Regions from separate parts of the Zhihengliuella flava genome, predicted to be linked through region 2. Evidence: riboswitches for the same ligand, from Rfam matches in the RefSeq annotation. Region 2 holds a riboswitch; each other region holds the start of a gene.
The links. A riboswitch is a leader RNA that binds a small molecule or an ion and turns the genes downstream of it on or off. The one in region 2 is predicted to bind S-adenosylmethionine.
Positions count from the first base shown of each region.

Region 1 (7,217 bases), 1.2 Mb from region 2:
GCGGTTTCCGCGCTGTCCTAACCCGCCTAGCTCGACCGGCCGCCCCGCGGTCCGTGCCTCACGCACGGGCCGCGGGGCGGCCGTCGTATGGTCGCTAGGCGTGGAGGATCAGATCGCCTCCCGCGCGGCATGGACGCGTGGTGCGACCTTGCGCATGAGCTTTCCCCAGTTCGGGGCATCGGTCCGCAGGCTTGCGTTATAGATCCCCTCGAGGCGCATGGCGCCGTCCCAGATCCGCGCTCGCCGCGCTTGTTCCGCATCTCGGGCCAGCTCATCCACGAGGTCACGCCCGTGCCATGCGGCGAGATACGCGACGTTGAGCGCGGGATCCCACGCGGCGGCCAAATCCCAGTCGAGGATGCCGCTCACGCGCCCTCCGATCCAATGCATGTTGTGCCCGGCGAGGTCCCCGTGGACTAATTGCGCCGGCACGTCGGCGAACTGGCGCAGCTCCGCGAGCACCAACGCGGCGTCGTGGACCAACGCCGCGCCGCTGGCCGGATCCGAGGCATGCTCGCCGAGCGCCGTGAGCGTGGTGGCGATCTTCGATTCGGTCCACGGCCCGCGGTAGGCAAATGGGGGAGCCAACAGCTCGCGCAGCGGCGCCACATCCACGGCGGCAAGAGCCGCGATCACCTCGCGTAACCGCACCGGGTCGCCGGTGTGCGGCGGGTGCGCCGCGCCCGGGATGAACTCTTGCACGACGGCGCCGTCGGCAATCCGGCTGAGGGAGCAGGGCACGGCGTAGGGCAATCGCCCGCTCAGCGCATCAACGAGCGCCACGCGGCGCGGTAGCTGGGCCGCTTGGACGTCGTCGCGCGCCATCCGCAGGACGGCCTCCTCGGTGACAAGGACCTCGTGAAACTGCCCGCCCTCCGCCACGGAGCCCTGCGCCCACGCCGGGCCGGGGTAGAGGTTTTCGGCCAGGGCAATCTCAGAGTCTGTGGGCGGGCGCATACCATCGATCCTATGAGCTCGTCCCGTGTGCCTGAACCCGCCGTCGGCGCCCCCGGCGCGTTGCAGCCCACCGCAGGCCGGCCCGCCCGCTGGCGCCTGTGGCTCGAACTGGGGCTGGTCTTGGGGCTCTCCCTCGGACAGTCAGCCGTCTACGCCGTCGTGAGCTTGGCAGACAAGCTCACGCGTGGTCCGCTGGCCGAGCAGACGACGAGCATGAACACCTCCCGCGCCGAGCGCCCCGTGTTTGACCTGCTGTACCAACTGCTTGACATCGCCTTTGCGCTGGTCCCGGCCGTCCTGGCCCTCTACTTCTTGTACCTCCTGACGGGGCGCACGCCCTTCGCGGTACTGGGCTTCGGGGTGCGGCGTCCGGGGCGTGGGCTCCTGCCCAGCGTGGGGTACGACGCCGCCACGGGGACCGCGCTGTTCCTCGCCATCGGCGTCGGGACGCTGGGCGTGTACGCGGCGGGGCGAGCGCTCGGGATGACCACGGCGATCGCTCCCGCAAACCTCGGCGACTACTGGTGGACCATCCCGGTGCTGTTGCTCTCCGCCGTGCGCCACGGGGTCTTGGAAGAAGTCCTCGTGGTTGGGTTCCTCTTCCACTACCTGCGGCAGCTCGGAGTGCACCAAGGGCCGTGGCGGGCGTGGGCCATCATTCTCATCTCGGCCGTGTTGCGGGGCAGCTACCACCTGTATCAGGGGTTCGGTCCGTTCCTCGGCAACGTGGCCATGGGCGTGGTCTTCGGCTGGTTCTATCAGCGTTCGATGGACCGGGGGCAGCCGCGGGTGATGCCCCTGGTGGTAGCCCACGTGTTGCTCGACGCGGTGGGCTTCATCGGGTTTGCCCTGTGGGGGAGCGCCATCGGAATTGGTGCCTGAGCGGGCCGGGAGCCCGAGCGGGCAAGGAATCCTCCCGAGACGAGCAGCGGCGGGGCGTGCGTTCCTGACGCTGTCAGAAACGCACGCCCCGCCGCGGTGATCTCGTGAGGCGCTTTAGAGCGTCACCAGACCGTGGGGCGTCATGAAGGAGACGGACATGATGCCCGGAGTCCCGTTCGGGGCCAGCCAGTCGACCGTCACATCATGCAACGGGTGCTGCTCCGGCTCACCCAGCCACTCGGCCACGCGCTCCGGCGAGCCCGCAATGGAAATCTGCGCAATCTGGCCCGCAGGATTCTCCAGCGCTTGAGAGGGGTGCAGCGGGGCCGTGCCCTCATCCCACTGGATCATGTAGGGCACCTGCGGGTCGGCGATGAGGCCCTTGATGCCGATCTGCTGCCAGGTGAGTTCCTGACCGTCCGGGAACTTCCGATTGCCGGGAACGCGCGTGCGCCCCAAACGATCCTCGAAGCCGGAAAGATCCTCGACGGCGACGACCCAGCCCATCCATCCGCCGCCAGCTTCCGAGCGGGCGCGCACGGCCTGGCCGAACGGCGCCTTGATGCTGGAGGGGTGATCCAGGACCTCGACGACCTCGAGGTACTGGTTGTGCTGCAAGGGAAAAATAACGTTCCGGGTACCGAAGCGGGGATGGACGCCGCCCTTGACAGATTCGAGACCGAGCTTTTCTGCCACCCGTTCAGCAGTGGCCGTCAGGCCGTCCGGTCCGCACGCGTATGAAACATGGTCCAACCTCATCATGTGCTCATGATGGCACTTTGTGAGATAGCTCTCGACTTAGGGTTGCCTAAGTTTGTCATTCGGGTGCATTTTCGTCGCGCGTGAACGTGTGTTTCGCCTCGAGCTTGCGGCGCACGGCCTCGTGACACACACTAGAGCGCAAGGTCATGAGTGCCAGCGCAAAACCCCGGTTTGCTGGCCGGCAACCCTCCACTCGCGGTGGGGTGCCCCGGGTGAGGACCTGGCCTCGAGCCGACCGGCCCGGGGCAAGCGCGGGTACGCCCACGGCGCCAGGCTCTCTGGTGTTGGCGCGGCGGGCGGCCCCACACGGTAAAGGGGAACGTCCATGACGCAGCACAGTACTCAGGCCCATTGGTCCTTTGAAACCCGCCAGATTCACTCCGGCCACGTGCCGGACCCCGGCAACGGCGCCCGCGCCCTGCCGATCTTCCAGACCACGTCCTTCGTGTTCCCGAGCGCCGAATCGGCCGCCGCCCGCTTTGCGCTCGCCGAGCTCGAGCCGATCTACACCCGGATCGGCAACCCCACTACCGACGCGGTGGAGGCGCGGATCGCGGATCTCGAGGGCGGCGTGGGCGCCCTCCTGCTGTCCTCGGGCCAGGCCGCCACGTCCTTTGCGCTATTGAACGTGGCGGAGTCCGGGGACCACATCGTCGCCAGTCCCAGCCTGTACGGGGGGACGCAGAACCTGCTCAAGCACACGCTGAAGCGTCTCGGAATCGAGGTCACCTTCGTGGCCGACCCGGATGATCTCGAGGCATGGCGTGCCGCGATCCGTCCACGCACCAAGGCGCTGTTCGCCGAAGTCGTCTCCAACCCACGCCAAGATGTCCTGGACATTGAGGGCGTCGCCTCCGTCGCCCACGCGGCAGGAGTGCCCCTGCTGGTGGACAACACGCTGGCCACGCCATACCTCATCCGCCCGCTGGAGCACGGAGCCGACGTCGTGATCCACTCCGCCACAAAGTACCTCGGCGGGCACGGCACCGCGATCGCTGGCGTCATCGTCGATGGCGGAACGTTCGACTTCGCGGCCGATCCGGAGCGTTTCCCTACCTTCAACACGCCGGACGAGTCCTACAACGGGCTGGTCTTCGCCCGGGATCTTGGGGTGGGCAGCGCCCTGGGCGCCAATTTGGCGTTTATCCTCAAGGCCCGGGTGCAATTGCTCCGGGACCTCGGATCCTCCCTCTCGCCCTTCAACGCGTTCCTGATCGCCCAAGGTCTGGAGACGCTCAGCCTCCGGATCGAGCGCCACGTGGCCAACGCCAACACCGTCGCCGAATGGCTTCAGGACCGGGACGACGTCGTCCGCGTCGCCTACGCCGGGTTGAAGTCCAGCCCGTGGTACGAGCGCGGCCAAAAGTATGGGCCGCGCGGCACAGGAGCCGTCGTCGCCTTCGAGGTGGCGGGCGGCAGCGCCGCCGGGCAGGCCTTCGTCGATGGCCTCAGCCTGCACTCGCACGTCGCGAACATCGGCGACGTCCGCTCGCTCGCCATCCATCCGGCGAGCACCACCCACGCCCAACTCAGCGAGGCCGAGCAGGCCGCAGCGGGCGTGACGCCGGGCTTGGTGCGCCTCGCGGTCGGCATCGAGCACGTTGACGACATCATCGCGGACCTGGAGGCCGGATTCGCCGCCGTCGAGGCCCGCGCCACCGCCGAACCACGCGAGGCCGCTGTTTAGTGACGCCGACGGACACCTTTACCGCAGTCAGCCGCCCGGCCAGCAATGCACCACGGCCGGGCGGCACGCCCGCCGAACTCGCCGGCGCCGAACACCTCGCCGATGGCATGCTGCGCGTGCTGTCCACGGGGCCGTACACGTTTGACGCCGGCGGGCAGCTCGACGCCGTCGACATCGCCTTCGAGACGTGGGGCACCCTCAACGCGCAGGCCTCCAATGCCGTCCTGCTGCTGCACGCCCTCACGGGGGATCCGCACGTGGCCCGCGGTAGCAGCGAGGAAGCCGGCTGGTGGGACGGATTCGTGGGGCCTGGGGCTCCGATCGATACGGACCGCTACTTCGTGGTGGCCCCCGGCATGGTCGGCGGCTGCAACGGGTCGACGGGGCCGGGCAGCGCCGCCCCCGACGGGAGGGCCTACGGTTCGCGTTTCCCGCTGACCACGCTGCGGGACGCCGTGCGGCTGGAGGCCAGGCTGGCCGACGCGCTCGGCGTCGATGTCTGGCACACGGTGCTCGGTGGTTCAATGGGCGGCGCACGCGCCTTGGAGTGGGCTGCGACGTTCCCCGAGCGGGTGCAGCGGTGCGTGCCCATTGCCACGACGGCGGCCTCCACGGCGGAACAGATTGCTTTCGCGCAGATTCAGACGCAGGCGATCCGCCTCGATCCCCGCTTCGACGGCGGGGACTACTACAGTGCTCCGGCGACGGCCCCGGGCGGCGTGGCCGGATTGGGGGAGGGGCCGGTGGCAGGCCTCGGCATCGCCCGGCGCATGGCACACATCACCTACCGTTCCGACGTGGAGTTTCACGCGCGGTTCGGCCGTCAAGCGCAGGCGGGGGAGGACCCCTACGCGGCCCTGCCGGGCGAGCGCGGACGCTACCAAATTGAGAGCTACCTGGACCACCAGGCCGGGAAGTTGGTGGGTCGGTTCGACGCGAATGCCTACCTCATCATCACGGAAGCCCTCATGAGTCACGACGTCGGCCGCGGCCGCGGCGGGCTCGCACGCGTGCTCGGCTCGTTGGGGCACATCCAGTTTTTGGTGGCCGCCGTGGATTCTGATCGCCTCTACTGGCCAGCGCAGTCGGAGGAGATGGCTCGGCTGCTCGGCGCCGGTCCCGTCGAATACATCACCACGCCCATCGGACACGATGGTTTCTTGACCGACGCGCAGCAGCTGGCCGGAGCCCTGCGGCGCCGGATCTTCACCGACTAACGCGCCGAGCAGTCACGATTGTCCGGCCCACCACGGCCGGTGATTCAATGGGGGCATGACCAACGTATGGAGCCCCGAAGTCGTCTGGAGCCGGCCCGAGAACGAGCGCGACGGCACGCCGCTGATCGTCATGTTCCACGGCTACCTGTCCCACGAGCGGGACTTGATCGGCCTCGCGCCGATGCTGCCGGACGAGTTCACGCTGGCCTCGGTGCGCGCCCCACATGCGCTTGGTCCGGGGTACACGTGGTTTCCGCTCTTGCACGAGCCGGAGTACTCCATTGACCGGGTGACGTCCGCCGTCGACGATGTCATCTCCTGGCTCGAGACCGTGGAGCAGCGGCACTCGTCCGTGACGCTGCTCGGCTTTTCCATGGGCATGGCCGTGGCCACCAGCGTACTGCGGCGCCGCCCCGCAGGGATCGACGCGGTGGTGGGCCTGTCCGGTTTTGCGATCCCGACGCCGAGTGACTACTTCGCCGACGACGCGCTGCGCGCGCGGCGCACGCCGCTTTTCTGGGGCCGGGGGGACGCGGATCAGATCATCACGGAGGACAAGATTGAGTTCACTAACGAGTGGGCTCATGCCGCCACGGATCTCACCAAGATGATGTACACCGGCCTAGCCCACAGCATCAATCAGGCCGAGATGGGGCACGTGGCCGAGTTCCTCCGGGCCAAGGTCCTGACCGCTTAATCAGGCCACCGGGGACAGGCCCGGTGGCCGCGCAGATGGCCCTAGCCGATCGACGCGTCGTGGCTCTGCACGGTGAGCGTGGTCTCGTCCAGCGTCACCGAGTCCCCGACGCGCACCTGCCGGCCCCGACGGGTTTCCACCTCGCCATTGACTTTGACGAGACCTTGCTCGATGAGCGCTTTGGCCTCAATACCGTCTTCGACGAAATTGGCGAGTTTGAGCAACTGCCCCAGCCGGATGGACTCGTCGCGGATGGACACGGTGTTTGGGTCGAAGTCGCTCATGGTCCCCCATTGTAGGGGCGCGAGTCCGCGCGCCTCGACGCCCGCGGCGTCATGCGCCGTTCACGTCCGGCGGTGAATATCGACATCGTTGGTAGGTTAGAGCTCTTGGGCGCCCGGGCCTGACTCGCTGCGCCAACACTGCCGTCTCATCTTTTTCAGGAGGCCCCGTGAGCGCTGAGCGCGCCGCACTCCCCGTGCCCGTCGGCGTCGCGATCGCTGTGATCGCCGGAAGCGCCATGCCGCTCCAAGGGCGAGTTAACGGCGCGCTCTCCACCGAGCTGGGGCACGGGATTGAGGCCGCCACGATTTCCTTCGGCGTCGGACTCCTCCTGCTGGCGCTGGCCTGCCTCACCCCGCCCGGCCGGCGCGGCCTCAGCCGATTGCGCAGCCACGTCGCCGCCGGCGACGTTCCCGCGTGGTACTTGCTGGCCGGCACCATCGGTGCCTTCTTTGTGATCTCTCAGGGCCTGGTGGTGACGATCCTCGGGGTCGCCCTCTTCACCGTGGCTAATGTGGCGGGGCAAGTGGCCTCCGGCCTCGTCGCGGATCGGGTCGGTTTTGGGCCGGGCGGCCCGCGGCCCGTCAGCACGCGCCGTGCGGTCGGAGCCCTACTGGCCCTGGTGGGCGTGGGCGTCGCCGTGTGGCCCACCTTGGCCGAGCGCGGCGTCGGATTCGAGGTGGTGGGTCCGCTGTTGCTGCCGCTCACGGCGGGACTGCTCATGGGCTTCCAG
Region 1 is NZ_JADOTZ010000001.1:701,899-709,115, reverse strand. It holds gene tpx (thiol peroxidase) at 1-21, shown strand, start outside; gene IW252_RS03340 (aminoglycoside phosphotransferase family protein) at 109-957, opposite strand; gene IW252_RS03335 (CPBP family intramembrane glutamic endopeptidase) at 970-1,839, shown strand; gene IW252_RS03330 (VOC family protein) at 1,954-2,601, opposite strand; SAM riboswitch class IV at 2,744-2,859, shown strand; gene IW252_RS03325 (bifunctional o-acetylhomoserine/o-acetylserine sulfhydrylase) at 2,927-4,288, shown strand; gene metX (homoserine O-acetyltransferase MetX) at 4,396-5,505, shown strand; gene IW252_RS03315 (alpha/beta hydrolase) at 5,561-6,202, shown strand; gene IW252_RS03310 (RNA-binding S4 domain-containing protein) at 6,244-6,486, opposite strand; gene IW252_RS03305 (DMT family transporter) at 6,654-7,217, shown strand, end outside.
Region 1: it holds a riboswitch for S-adenosylmethionine, as region 2 does, so the genes downstream of both, IW252_RS03325 (bifunctional o-acetylhomoserine/o-acetylserine sulfhydrylase) here and acs (acetate--CoA ligase) in region 2, are expected to answer to the same signal.

Region 2 (7,217 bases):
TACCGGTACTCCCGCACGGCGGACGATGTGAACGGCCGCCCGGTGCTGGACCTGCCGGACTGGATGGTGCGCATGGGCCGCCGCGCGCTCGCCGACGTCGAGCAGGACCCAGCGGTGGCCGCCTTCGCGGGCGAGTCCGCGACGTACCGACCGGACACCGCGCTGGCGAACTTTTACACCGAGTCCGCCAGCATGGGCATGCACCAGGACAAGGATGAGAAGTCCGGCGCGCCCGTCGTGTCCATTTCCCTCGGCGATGCGTGCACGTTCCGCCTCGGGAATCCTGAACACCGTGGCAGGCCATACCGGGACATTCTCCTCGCCTCGGGCGACCTGCTGATCTTTGGCGGGCCCTCCCGCTTCGCCTATCACGGGGTGACTAAGGTCCACCCGGGCACCGCCCCCGCGGACTGCGGCGTCGAGGGCGGCCGCATCAACATCACCCTGCGGGAGACGGGCCTGAGCGGCTAAACCACTACAGTAGCTGTGAGCCGTTGTGTACCCAGGGGAGACGATGACCACGCACGCCTACCGCCACCTTTCCAGCGCTGCCTTTGCGGTGCTCGCCGCGGGAATCGCTCTCAAGCCCACGCTGGGCGAGCTCACCATGTGGGTGGTGGGCCTCGCCGCCCTCGCCGCGCTGGTGCTGCCGCCACTGGTCAATCAGGAGATTCGCCAGACGTACGCCAGCGCGGGTCTCAAGGCCGGCGACGGGCTGTTGCTGCCGGCGGCCGTCATTCTCGCGGCGATCTTCATCTCCGGCAGTGATCCCGGATTCTGGAACGTTGCCCTCGGCGCACTGACCCTCGCGGTCGGCTACTTCATGGGCACCAGCTTCTGGCGCCAGGCACTCGCGAAGGCGGAGTCGGCGCGGCAAGACGAAGCGCGCGGGCAGGACGACGGCGGCCCGGCGGGCCCCACGCCCTAAGGCGCGAGGGGCTGCTGTTCCGGGTCTTCCTGCGTGCCCGGAGCGGCGAGGTCGCTTGCTGCCGCGGCGGTGTCCGGGCCCTCCGGGACGGAGACGCTGGCCGCCGCAGGCGGTTCCTCGCTCGCCTCGGTCGTCGTTGGGGGTGCTGGCGGGACCGGAGGAGCAGCGGCCGGCGGTTCAGGCGCTGGTAGCGCGGCCGGTTCCGGGGCGGGCGCGGGCTCTGTTGGTTCAGCCGAGGGCGTCGGCGCTGGCGCCGGATCCGCGGACGGTTGGGCCGTGGCGGTAGCGTCCGTCGGTGTCGGTGTCGGTGTCGGTGTCGGTGTCGGTGTCGGTGTCGGTGTCGGTGTGGGGCTCGGTGTGGCCGACGGCGGGGGAGTCGCCGGCACCGTTTCGCTCGGCGTGGGCGTGGGCGTGGGCCGCGGAGTCGGTGGTGGCGTCGGCGTGCTGGTGGGACGCGGTGCGGGCGACGGCGAGGCGGACGGCGTCGGCCGAGGCGAGACGGCGGGGGTCGGTGAGGCCGCCGTCGATGGTGCTGAATGGTCGCTGTTCGGCTGCGAGCTCTCCGGGGGGCGCGTCTGCGCAACGCTCGATCCGGCGGTACGGGGCGGATTGACCGCCTGGCTGAGGCGTTCCTGCTCCGCGGGCGAGAGCGGGATGGGCTGGCCGGGAACGCGCGGCACGTAGAGGGCCGGGTTGGTCCATTTCCCGTCCGTGTACACCTCGAAGTGCACGTGGCAGCCCGTGGAGTTTCCCGTGGTCCCGGCCAGCGCGATGAGCTGACCCTGGGCCACCTCCTCGCCGACGCGCGCCACTAAACGCGAGTTGTGGCTGTACGCGGTCTCGATGCCGTGGCCATGATCAACCCGCACGCGGTACCCGGAATGCTCCGCCCAAGCAGACTGCGTGACAACCCCGGCCTCCGCGGCGCGCACGGGCGTCCCGCACGGCACGGCGTAGTCCTGGCCAATGTGGAGGTGGGAACCGGGTCCCGTGGGGTTCTGGCGCCAGCCGAACAGGCTGGTCAGCCGGAACTGGGCCACGGGGTGCGTCAGCCTCAGATCACCGGGTAATCCGGCGTCCGCGCCCTGCTGGGCGATCACCGCCGCGGCAGCCGTCACGGACCCACCGTCTGCCGCGGCGTCATCGGTCAGGAACTCGGCGCGCTCGGAGAGCACCGTCCCGTGGGTGCCGACGCGAATGTCGGTGACTTCGGCCAAGGGGATGTGGGAGAGGTCCACGGGTGCCACGGCGGCGGCGCGCTGCGGTTCCCAGGAAATACCTACCGCCGCCGGGCCGGAGAGCGCGGTGAAGGTCACCGCGAGGGCCGCGCAGGTCGCAGCAGTCCGTGCTCCCATCTTCACGATGAGCGCGCCACCGGCGCGATGCCGTGGCCTTCTGATCCGTGCCGCGATTGCCATGGGTCCCTGCCCGTTCAATGACACCCGGAAATAACGATTCGATATCTACGGTAGACACGATTCGGTCACGGCAACAGGGGTCCGGCCTGAAAATTTGAAGAATAAATCAGCGCGCGCCGCAGATGGTCTCGATCTGCGCCACACACGGCTCATTCTGCAGGCTGGTGGTGTCCCCGAGCGGCGTCTGCTCGAACAGCTGCGTGAGCAGCCGCCGCATGATCTTGCCCGAGCGCGTTTTGGGCACGTCCGGCACGAACACCACGTCCCGGGGCTTCGCGATGGGCCCGATCTCCCGGGCCACCTGCTCGCGCAGCACTCGCACGGCCTCCCGCACGGCGTCCGGCAGGTGCTCCGCCGCCTCGTTCCCGCGGGCGACGACGCCGACGAGGGAGCGATCCGCGGGGACCACAAAAGCGGTGGCCGCGTGGCCGGTCTTCGCATCCGGCGTGGGGCAGACGCCCGCCTCCACCACGGCGGGGTGGGACACCAGCGCGGATTCGATCTCGATGGTGGAGAGCAGGTGCCCGGAAATGTTAATCGCATCGTCAATGCGGCCGAGGATCCACGCGTCCCCGTCCCCATCAAACTTGGCGCCATCGCCAGCGAGGAACCACCCCTGCTCCACGTAGTCCTCCCAATAGGACGTGTAGTAGCGCTCCGGGTTCCCCCACACGGTGCGAGCCATCGAGGGGCTGGTGGAGGTGAGCACGATCTTGCCCTGGGCGCCCACCGCCACGCGCGCGCCGTCGTCGTCCACGATGTCGATCCCGACGCCGGGCAGCGGGCGCGTGCCCGAGCCGGGCTTGAACGCGGTGTCTGTCGGGCGCGGCGACAGCACGGTGGCACCGGTCTCCGACTGCCACCACGTGTCCACCATGGGAATGCCCGCCGCCGGGTTGACGGGGTCCAGTGCGTCCCGGCCCACCTGCGTGCGCAGCCAGCGCCACGCCTCGGGGTTCACGGCCTCGCCGACGGTCCCCGCCAAGCGGATCGACGAGAGGTCGTAGCTCTGTGGGATGCCGTCCGGGAACCAGCCCATGAGTGAGCGCACCAGCGTCGGCGCCGTGTAGTAGCTGGTCACGCCGTAGCGCTGGATGATCTCAAAGTGGCGGCCGGGGTGTGGCGCGTTCGGTACGCCCTCGTAGATCACTTGAGTGACGCCGTTGGAGAGCGGACCGTAGATCTCATAGGTGTGGGCGGTCACCCACGCGAGGTCTGCGGTGCACCAGTGCACGTCGTTCTCCCGCTCGGCCGGGTCCGGGTGGCTGAAGAGGAATTCGTGGGACCAGCTGGCATTGGTCAGATAGCCGCCGGTGGTGTGCACCAGGCCCTTGGGTTTCCCCGTGGTGCCGGAGGTGTACATGATGAACAGGGGCGTTTCGGCGTCGAAGGCCTGAGCCCGGTGAGTGCGCGGCTGGGGGTCGACGACGTCGTGCCACCACACGTCGCGGCCCGCGGTCCACGGCACGTCCGTGTGGCCGGTGCGCTTAATGACCAGCACGTTTTCGATGTTGTTCTCACCCGCGACGGCGGCGTCCGCGTTGTCCTTCACCGCCACGGCCGCGCCGCGGCGGAACTGACCGTCCGTGGTGACCAACAACTTGGCGCCGGTGTCCTCCACCCGGAACTTCAGGGCCTCCGCGGAGAACCCGCCGAACACGAGCGAATGGATGGCGCCGATGCGCGCGCAGGCCAAGGTGATCACGATCGTCTCCACCAGGACGGGAAGGTAAATCACCACGCGATCGCCCTGCCCGATCCCGAGGGATTCCAGCGCGTTGGCGGCTTGGCTGACCAGTTCCGTCAGCTCGGCGTACGTGACGGTGCGGGTGTCGCCCGGTTCGCCCTCGAAGTGGAGCGCCACCTTGTCCCCGCGCCCGGCCGCCACGTGCCGGTCCGCGCAGTTGACGGCGGCGTTCAGTGTTCCGCCCTCAAACCAGCTGATGCGGGGCCCGCGCCGCGCCTCGGCGTCGGCCGGCACCAGGGTGTGCGCGGTGTGCCACTCGGTGTCCCACGTCAGCCGGCGGGCGGCGGCCTCCCAGTGAGCGATTCGCTCGGCCTCGCTCCACCGCTGTTCGGCGGCCTCCGCCGCGGTGCGGGCGGTGAGGTTTGGGGCCGGTTCGCTGCTCGTGTGCGCGGTTTCGGGTACGGCGGCAGGGGGCGTTTGAGTGCTCATCAGTCTCCATCGGTCCTGGCGTTAGCACCAATGCCGGGTGCCGTGGGGCACCTGCGGTGGTTGCTGCGGCGTCGTCAAGCCAGATCTCTCGGCCGCTCGGGATGGTGTGCTGACTCCACTCAACGCCACACGGGCGGTGCGAGGCAAAACGGGTGACGCCGCGCGCAATATTGTGATGGGCTCCGCCACACCGTCGTCTGGCATCTGCCCGCGGCGCGCGGCAGAATCGAGAGTATGGACACTGCAGGACAGAACGACGCCGGCGCGGGTGCACTAGGCCGCCCGGCGAATGACTCGCCGGTTACGGAACCTACTCCGGCCGAGCGCGGACGTTTTGTCGAGCGAATTCTCTGGACCTTCGCCGCCGGGGCGGCGGTTTATGCGCTGGTGTTTGCGTTGATCTCCGGCGGGCTGGGGCACCTCGTCGTCGGGCGGCCACCGGCACTGATCGTGACGCTGTTGATTGGCGCGTTTCCCCTCGTGATGATGCTGGCCGGTTATCTGGCTGCGCGGCCGGTGGAGGCGTACCGGGGTGTGGCGCTCATTGGCATCTTGCTGGGCGCGGCGCTCACGATCTTCGGCTTTTCGCATGGCGCAGTCCATGCGGTCACCGGCATCGGGCTCTTGCTGTGGGCGTTTAAGACGCGGGAACAGATCCTCGTTTGGGCGGGCGTCGCCAGCCTGGTGCTCACCGCGGCACACCTGTTCGTGGGTGGGCTCATGGTGCCGGCAAGTTATGCAGAGACTCGGCCGGATGCCTTCGGGCCCGCGTTCACCGTGGCACCCTACTGGGTCGGCGTGCTGTGCGCGCTGATGCTGGCTGCTTGTGCCATCGCCCAGTGGTTCCGCCGCCGACGAGCGGCCGCCTAGCGCCGCCGTCGTCTGGCATCTGCCCGCGGCGCGCGGCAGAATCGAGAGTATGGACACTGCAGGACAGAACGACGCCGGCGCGGGCCAGGCGCCCCAGCCCAGCGCGGCTCACGCGGCGGAAACCAGCCGCTTCACCTCCAAATTGCTGTGGATCTACTCGGTGGCCTTCGTGCCGTGGGTGATTGTGGCGATCGTTCTGGCTGGCATGGCGCAGCAGGGTGGCGGGGATGCGGCCCTCTCCGGGGCCGCCCTGTGGCTATGGTTCCTCGCCGCGGCGGCCCCCACCGCCGCGGCCATTGGTGTGCTGTTCATCGCGCGTTCCCACCCCGCGCCCGCTGTGGCGCAGACGGCGCTGATCCTCGCCGGGGTGAGCCTGCTGCTGCTCGTGACGGCCTTGATGTTCGGCGCGCCAAAGCTCACGCTGCTCGCCATGTTGGCCGTCTGGGCGGCGGTGCTGCGCACGCACTGGATGACCGTTGCCGCGGGCGCGATGCTCGTGGCGTTGGCGGCGCCCCTACTCCTCGCCCCACTGGTGGGCAGCGGGGCGGTCCCCGCTCAGACCGTGCCGGTGATCGACGCCGCGATGCTGGGCACCCTCATCGCGTGCGCCGTCAAGGCCCGCACCACGGCGGCCGAGCGCCGGTCCTAGGTCCAGCGCTTGATGGCCCAGCGCTCCACCAGTCCCAACACGGCGTCGGACAGCTTGCCGATCACGGCGAGCAGGATGATGGTCAGGATCAGCCGGTCCGTGCGCCCGTTGTACTGAGAGTCCGTCAGCAGGAAGCCAAGTCCCATCGAGGACGCGATGAGCTCCGCCGCAACGAGGAACAGCCAGGCCTGCGCGAGCGCGAGCCTCAGGCCAGAGAAGATGGACGGCACCACGGCCGGCAACTGCACGGCCGTGAGGAGTTTGACCCCGCGCATGCCGAACGCCCGCGCCGCCTCGATGAGGTTCTTGTCCACGTGGCGCAGCGCCAAGTAGACGGTAGTGAAGACGGGGAAGAACGCACCGATCGCGATCAGGGTGACCTTGGAATCCTCGCCGATCTTCATCCACAGAATCAGCAGCGGAACCCACGCCAGCGACGGCACCGCCCTGAAGGCCCCGATGGTGGGGGAGAGCAGCGCGTCCGCCAGCCGGGACAAACCGACCAGCGAACCCGCGGCCAGGCCCACGAGGCCACCGATGGCGAAGCCCAGCAGCACGCGCTGGGTGGAAATGCCGATGTGAGGGCCCAGCTCTCCGCGCTCCATGAGCTCCACACCCGCACTCCACACGGCGGTGGGAGAGGGCAACTGCACCGGGGAGAACACGCCCAAGGCGGTGGACAGGTACCACGCCGCGAGCATGACCACGGGCACGACGGCGCCGAGGATCACGCGCCCGCCCGTCGTGTTCAGCAGCCGCGAGGCGCCGCGGCCCGACGGTTCGGTGGCGGGTTGCTCTCGCTCGCTGGCCGGCTCGACCGCGCTGGACCCGAAGGAGCCTACGGCGACGTGCGCGGCGACGTCGTGCTCCGGCGTCTCGCGGCTACTGTGCGTGTGCGGGGTGGGGCTCATGATGACTCCGTGATGGTGGAGGAGTCGGCGTTCTCGGCGAAGGACGGGTCAAAGAGCGTCTCGAGGGCCTCGTCAATGCTCTCCTGATCGGAGACATCGCCAATTTCCACGAAGATCGGGCCGACGGCCTCGAGGACGCTGCGCTGGGCATCGCCCGGCACGGGGTCCACATCGAGGTTGGACCGCTCGAGGATGACCTTGTTGGCGATCGGCTCTTCGAGGCCCGCGACGTCCGCGAGGATTTCCGCCGTTTCCTCTGGATTCT
Region 2 is NZ_JADOTZ010000001.1:1,881,187-1,888,403, forward strand. It holds gene IW252_RS08750 (alpha-ketoglutarate-dependent dioxygenase AlkB family protein) at 1-471, shown strand, start outside; gene IW252_RS08755 (hypothetical protein) at 515-928, shown strand; gene IW252_RS08760 (M23 family metallopeptidase) at 925-2,283, opposite strand; gene acs (acetate--CoA ligase) at 2,453-4,522, opposite strand; SAM riboswitch class I at 4,526-4,630, opposite strand; gene IW252_RS08770 (hypothetical protein) at 4,757-5,392, shown strand; gene IW252_RS08775 (hypothetical protein) at 5,442-6,041, shown strand; gene IW252_RS08780 (ABC transporter permease) at 6,038-6,952, opposite strand; gene IW252_RS08785 (aliphatic sulfonate ABC transporter substrate-binding protein) at 6,949-7,217, opposite strand, start outside.

Region 3 (7,217 bases), 320 kb from region 2:
AGGGGCCAAAACGCGGCCGGCACCGTGCCGTCGTCGTGCAGCAACGTGCCGTCCATGTCGGTGACGACCAGCCTGATGCCCGCCACTACATGCCGCCTTCGGAAGCCATGTTGGAAAAGCGCGAGTAGTGGCCCTGGAAGGCGACCACGATCGTCTTGGTGGGGCCGTTACGGTGCTTGGCCACGATCACGTCCGCCTCGCCGGCCCGAGGGGACTCCTTGTCATAGATGTCTTCACGGTGGAGCAGGATGACCATGTCGGCGTCCTGCTCAATCGAACCGGACTCACGCAGGTCAGACACCATGGGCTTCTTGTCTGTGCGCTGCTCGGAGCCACGGTTCAGCTGCGAGAGCGCGATCACCGGGACCTCCAGCTCCTTGGCGAGGAGCTTGAGCGCACGCGAGAACTCGGAGACCTCCTGCTGGCGAGATTCGACGCGCTTGCCCGAGCTCATCAGCTGCAGGTAGTCGAGCACCACGAGCTTGAGGTCATTCTTTTGCTTCAGCCGACGGCACTTGGCCCGGATCTCCATCAGGGACATATTCGGCGAATCATCAATGTACAGCGGGGCGTCGTTGAGCCGCCCCATGGTGGTGGCAATTTTGCCCCACTGCTCATCCTTCACCGTGCCCTTACGCAGATCTTGCAGGCCAATCGAGGCCTCCGCGGAGAGCAAGCGCATCGCGATTTCATTCCGCCCCATTTCGAGGGAGAAGAAGACGGTGGTCATGTTGTTCTTGATGGCCGCCGAGCGGGCGAAGTCCAGCGCGAACGTGGACTTGCCGACCGCCGGACGCGCGGCAATCACGACCATCTGGCCGCCCTGCAAGCCCTGGGTCAGCTCGTCGAGCTCATAGAATCCGGTGGGTACGCCGATGATGCCCTCGCCGCGGCTGCCGGCGGACTCGATCTCATCGACGGTGCCCTCGATGATGTCCCGCAGCGGGACGTAGTCCTCGCCGCCGCGGCGCTCCGCGACGGTCATGACCTCCGCCTGCGCGGTGTTGACGATGTCCTCCACCTCGCCGTCTTGCGAGTAGCCGAGCTGGACGATCTTGGTGCCGGCATCGACGAGGCGGCGCAGCACCGCGCGCTCGGCGACGATCTCCGCATAGAAGCCCGCGTTGGCCGCCGTCGGGACGGACTGAATCAGGGTGTGCAAATACGCGGGGCCGCCGACGCGGGAAATGTCTCCGCGCTTGGTCAGCAAGTCCGCGACGGTGACCGCGTCCGCGGGTTCTCCACGGCCGTAGAGGTCAATGATGGCCTCATAGACCAGCTCATGGGACGGGCGATAGAAGTCCGGGCCGCGCAGGACTTCCACGCAATCGGCGATGGCGTCTTTGGAGAGCATCATGCCGCCGAGCACCGACTGCTCGGCGACGATGTCCTGCGGCGGGGTCCGCCCAGCGTCCGCGGAGTGCTCCTCGATCTCGCTGTGGGTCAGTGTCACCAAAGGTCCTTTCGCCGGCGCCGACGTTTGCCTCAATGATCCACCCGGCAGGGCACAAAATAGGTACGCGTTCGCGCGCGAGGCTGCTTGAACTGTAGGCCCCCTCAGCCCCCACGCCAAGGGAGTTATCCACAGGGGCTGTGGGTAAACGCGCCCAACCTGTGCACAGCGTGGGGACGACCCTGTGGACAGCGGATTATTTTCTCTCCTAAATACATTCTGACTAGTACTTTCATGTGTGTACAGGTGTGGATTCACACATTTTTGTCCCCAACCTTCAGCCTTCACTGAGGGTTGAAGGCCCGGAGAGGACACCCGGGTGTTGAAAACCAGCCCCACTTATCCACAGCTTGGCCCGGGTTACCCACAGACACGCCCGAACCCCGCGCACATGCTCCTCAAGGGTGATGCGCTCCGGGGACAAGCGCCGTAGATTAGTCACTAGGCACCGCGCGGATCGGCTCGGTGCGGCTTCGTCACGCGGGACTAGGAGGCACCAAGTGTTCGGTATTTCGGTCACGGAGGCACTGATCTTCCTCCTCGTCGTCGCGGCGATTGTCGCCGGACTGTGGTGGATCTTTAGCTCCCGGCCCCACTCCGGGCTCAGCGAAGAGGAACAGTACATTCAGCAGCTGAATCGCCAAGTCGAGGAGCAGCGGCGGCAGGACGAGCAGCGCGCGGAGCAGATTCGTCAAGAGAGCCAGCAGCGCTTGCCGCACTCGTCCTCCGCGACTCCCTCCGCGACACCGCAGGACCCCACCTCACCGCCGGCGGAGAACGGAATTCCGCAGGACCCCACGGCACCGCCCCTCGGCGAACCCATCGTCAAGCGCCTCACGGGGTCTCCCCGGTGGTGAAGCGCGCAGCGGCACCGGTCATGCAGCCGACCGACGTCGACCCCCGCGAGTTCATCGCGTCCGTCGAGAACGCGCGGCGCCGCGAGGACGCCTCCGTGCTCGTGGAGCTCCTGGAGGAGATCAGCGGCCACCCCGCTCAGATGTGGGGGCCGTCCATCATCGGATTCGGCAGCTATCACTACCGCTACGCGTCAGGCCACGAAGGCGACGCCCCGGCCCTCGGGTTCTCCCCGCGCAAGGCTCACCTCGTGATCTACGCGATTAACGACACGGAAGAATCCGCTGCAGCCCTTGCGGACCTCGGAAAGTACAAGCGCAGTACGGCCTGCCTTTACGTGAACAAGCTGGCGGACATCGACCCCGACGCGCTGCGCCGGTACCTCGTGGAGAGCTACCGTCACGTCATGGACGCGATGCACCGCCCGGACCCTGATAGCGGAACCACGGAGCGCGCCCGACGCGACTGACCGGCCGCGGGGCCACTGATTTAGTGGGCGAACGCCGGCTCGGCCAGGGTGGTAAAGCCCGAGTTGTGGAACAACAAGGGCCGCGCCTGGCTGGGGTGTGTGGAGTGCCCGTGCACCCGCAAGAGCACCACGTAGTGATCCCCCGCCTCGATCTGCTGCTCAACGCTGGTCTCCAACCAGAGGGAGGCGTCGCGGAGGAACAGGGACCCGGCGTCGTTGGTCTCGAGGGCGAGCCCAGCAAAGCGATCCCCGTCCCGCGAGGCGATCTGCTGGCAGACCCCCTGATGCTCGCTCGCGAGGATGGACACGCCAATTCGGCTGGCTTCGCTGACGATCGGCCAGGTCCGCGACGTCTTTTGGACGGCGAACATCACCAGTGGCGGGTCTAGGGACACCCCCACGGTGAAGGAGGAGGCCACGATCCCCTGCGGTCGGCCGTCGATCACGGCACAGAGCGCGGCAATACCGGAGGGGTGCTGGGCAAAAGCGTGCCGAAGGGCCAGCGGGGAAAGATCATCGGAAAGAACGGACGCGTGCGCAGTCATGCTCACCACCTGTCGTGCGGTACTTGCCCGACCGGTTTTCCGGTGGGCCGAATCGTCACCTGGAGCACCCCACTACCGAGGAGAGGGTTGCCGTTCAACGAGCCAGGGCTTTACGTTGAATCTCTTGATTCAGTCCCCACGTTACGGTCCGTGGCGCACCGTGGCCAAGGCGGGCCGCAATATTTCGCAAGGTTGCCACCGCCCCAGGGGCCACCAACGCCGAGGGGCGCGCCGTCGTCGTCCGTTAAACGCGTGAGGCCCCACCCACTCGGGGCGGGGCCTCACGGCCGAAGTCCGGGAGCGGCTATCGCCGCGGCCAGTTACTTCTTCTTGGCAGCCGGGACGACCTGCAGCGCGATGGTTGCGGAAACGTCCTCGTGCAGACGCACGGTGGCCTCGTAGTTGCCGGTGGCCTTGATGTGCTCCGGCAGCTCGACCATGCGCTTGTCGATGGAGCCGAGCCCCGCGGCCTCAACGGCCTGCGCGACGTCGGCGCCCTTGACGGTGCCGAACAGACGACCGGAGTCGCCCGTCTTCACCTGCACCTTGACCGGCTTGGAAGCCAGCTTGGCGGCAACCGCCTTGGCCTCTTCCAGCGAGGCAACGGCGCGGGCAGCGCGGGCGGCCTTGATGGACTCGACCTGCTTCTCGCCACCCTTGCTCCAGGTCACGGCGAAGCCGCGCGGCAGAAGGTAGTTACGTGCGTAACCGTTCTTCACCTCGACGATGTCGCCAGCGGTACCGAGACCGGTCACTTCGTGGGTCAGAATGAGCTTAGCCATAGTTGTTGTCCCCTTCCCTTAGCCGCGGCCAGCGCCGGAGTAAGGCAGCAGGGCCACCTCACGGGCGTTCTTGATGGCCTGCGCAATCTTGCGCTGCTCCTGCACGGACACGCCGGTCACGCGACGAGCACGGATCTTGCCGCGATCAGAGATGAACTTACGCAGCAGGGCGACGTCCTTGTAGTCGATGACAGTGATGTCAGCGGCCTTCAAGGGGTTGGACTTTGGTTTGGGCTTGCGAATATCAGCCTTAGCCATCGTGGAGCTCCTTAGTGTGTGGAGCCCGCAGAGTGTTCTGCGGGATGGTGAATAGAAATAGGTTTAGAAAGGCGGTTCGTCGTTCCCAGCGCCCCAACCGCCACCGTTGTTACCACCGGTGGAGGGAGTGGACCAGGGATCGTCGGCCGGGGCGCCCCAGCCGCCACCGGCGTTGCCGCCGGACTGCTGCTGCGGTGCGGCGTTGCCGCCGCCAAAACCGGCATTTCCGCCGCCGAAGCCGCCTGCGGGAGCACCGCCGCCGAAGCCACCCTGATTGCCTCCACCGCCATTGCGCTGGGTGCGGGTGACCTTAGCGGAGGCGTAACGCAGGGAGGGGCCGATCTCGTCGACATCCAGCTCCATGACGGTGCGCCGTTCGCCTTCCTTGGTGTCGAACGAACGCGACTTGAGCCGACCTTGGGCCACAACACGCATGCCCTTGGTCAGCGTCTCGGCGACATTCTCGGCAGCGTCGCGCCACACCGAGGAGCGCAGGAACAGCGTTTCGCCGTCCTTCCACTCGTTGGTCTGGCGGTCGAACGTCCGCGGGGTGGAAGCGATGGTGAAGTTGGCCACCGCAGCGCCCGACGGGGTGAAACGCAATTCCGGGTCACCGGTGAGATTACCGATGACCGTAATGACTGTCTCGCCTGCCATGACTGTCTCCTGACGTGTCGGTTCGTTCGATTACTCGAGCAATTCCCGCAGGGGAATTACTTGGCGGAAACCTTCTGATCCTCCGGGCGGATGATCTTGGTGCGCAGGATCGTCTCATTCAGAGACAGCTGGCGATCAAGCTCGGCAGAGGTTGCCGGGGTGGCGGTGAAGTTGACCACGGCGTAGATCGCCTCGGACTTCTTCTGGATCTCGTAGGCCAGACGACGGCGGCCCCAGATGTCAACGTTTTCGATGGTCCCGCCATCGTTGCGGACAACGTCCAGGAACTTGCCGAGCGTCGGCTCGACGGTACGCTCGTCGACCTCTGGGTCGATCAGCACCATGAGTTCGTAAGCACGCATGTGAACCCACCTCCTTTGGGCTAAACGGTCACGGTCTCTCCGTAACAGGAGGTTCTTTGCGTTGGTTGCCGGCCCACCCGCTTTTCGGGCAGGGGTGTAGACAACCTCATCTATCCTACCCGATAGCACGCCCGGGCCCTGACGGACCCGGGCGTGCTCTCCAACACGAGGAAATGAGGGGCGGACGACGGCGCAACGGCCGCCGCCCGCCGGACGTCTCGGCGCTCTTAGGCGACTGGCAGGTTCAGCTCCTGGCCCACGAGGATCAGGTTCGGATCGTCGATCGCCTCCTGGTTCACTGCGTAGATTGCGCGCCAGTCATCGATGCCGTGCTCTTCGGCGATGACGGCCAGAGTGTCACCGGAGGCCACCGTGTGGTCTTCACCGGAATCCTCGGCGGCGACGGCGGCAACGTCCTGACCGATGCCCTGTGAGCCGGCCTGCGGGGCTGGCTCAGCCGGGGCCTGCTGCGCGGGCTCCTCCGCCACTGGCGCTTCGGCCTGCGTTTCGGCTGGGGCGGCCTGCGCCTCAACCTCGGTGGTGGTCTCGGTTTCGGGGGCCGGCTCAGCGTCGGCGGTGCCGGAGAGGCCAAGCTCCGCGGAGCAGGCCGGCCAGGCGCCCCAGCCCTGCGTGGCCAGCACGTTCTCCGCGATGGCGATCTGCTGGGACTTCGAGGCGTCGGCCGGGTTGCCGGAGCCGCCGAAGGCCTCCCACGTGCTCATGCTGAACTGCAGGCCGCCGTAGTAGCCGTTGCCGGTGTTGATGGACCAATCGCCACCCGACTCACACTCGGCGAGCGCCTCCCAGGTGGAGGTCGAGGCGGCGTTGGCCGGGGCTGCGGCCAGGGAGGCCGCGCCCGCGATCGCGACGACGGCGGCCGAACCGGCCAGCCCGCGGCGCATGTACTTCTTCGTGTCCTGCTGCTTGGTCATGAGATCTCCTGAAGTCGTGGTCACTAGCGCGATCACGACAGGTTGTTACCAAATCGTGACTTAATCACGGTAAGGCAACGCCCGGGGAGCCGGGCAAGCCAGATCGTCCGTTCACAGCGATTCCTGAGCACTTCGGCAGGCCCGGCATAGCCCACGCATAGGCCACACAAGCCGCGCGAGGAGCCCCAAATCGCCGTCGATTCGGCGCAAGCAGATGGTCGGATGCAGCGATGCGGCAGCATGAGTTGTCCGGGCCGCACAGGTGGTCCAGTTGCTGCGAATCTGAGCGGGTTAGCTCGCGAACAACCGCACGCCCACCCTGGCCAGCCGCCACGGGTCCGCCACGCCGCACATCTCCCGCGCGGAATGCATCGACAGGAGCGGAATGCCGACGTCGAGCGTGCGGATACCCAGGCGGGTGGCGGTCAGCGGGCCGATCGTGGAGCCGCACGGCATCATGTTGTTGGAGACGAACTCTTGGTACGGCACCTCCGCCTCGGCGCAGAGCCGGGACCACAGGGCCGCGCCCACGCCGTCGGTGGCGTAGCGCTGATTCGCGTTGATCTTCAGCAGCGGGCCAGCGCCGAGCAGCGGCTGGTTGGCCGGGTCATGCCGCTCCGGGTAGTTCGGATGAATCGAGTGGCCCGCGTCCGCGGAAACGCACACCGAGTCCGCGTAGGCGCGGTAGCGATCCGAATCGCTGGCCCCGAACGCGTTGCCGATCCGCTCGAGGACCTCTTGCAGGAACGGCCCCGAGGCCCCGGAACGGGATCCGGAACCGATCTCCTCGTGATCGAACGCCGTCAGCATGGCGATGTGCTCGCCCCCGCCGGCGCGGGCATGCTCCACCAGCGCCACCACGGAGGCGTGCATCGAGGAGAGGTTATCCAGGCGGCCGGAGGCG
Region 3 is NZ_JADOTZ010000001.1:1,562,424-1,569,640, forward strand. It holds gene IW252_RS07200 (HAD family hydrolase) at 1-86, opposite strand, end outside; gene dnaB (replicative DNA helicase) at 86-1,453, opposite strand; gene IW252_RS07210 (hypothetical protein) at 1,954-2,310, shown strand; gene IW252_RS07215 (DUF1801 domain-containing protein) at 2,304-2,777, shown strand; gene IW252_RS07220 (flavin reductase family protein) at 2,798-3,322, opposite strand; SAM riboswitch class IV at 3,337-3,452, opposite strand; gene rplI (50S ribosomal protein L9) at 3,643-4,104, opposite strand; gene rpsR (30S ribosomal protein S18) at 4,123-4,362, opposite strand; gene IW252_RS07235 (single-stranded DNA-binding protein) at 4,426-5,019, opposite strand; gene rpsF (30S ribosomal protein S6) at 5,076-5,381, opposite strand; gene IW252_RS07245 (transglycosylase family protein) at 5,609-6,313, opposite strand; gene IW252_RS07250 (M18 family aminopeptidase) at 6,605-7,217, opposite strand, start outside.
Region 3: it holds a riboswitch for S-adenosylmethionine, as region 2 does, so the genes downstream of both, IW252_RS07220 (flavin reductase family protein) here and acs (acetate--CoA ligase) in region 2, are expected to answer to the same signal.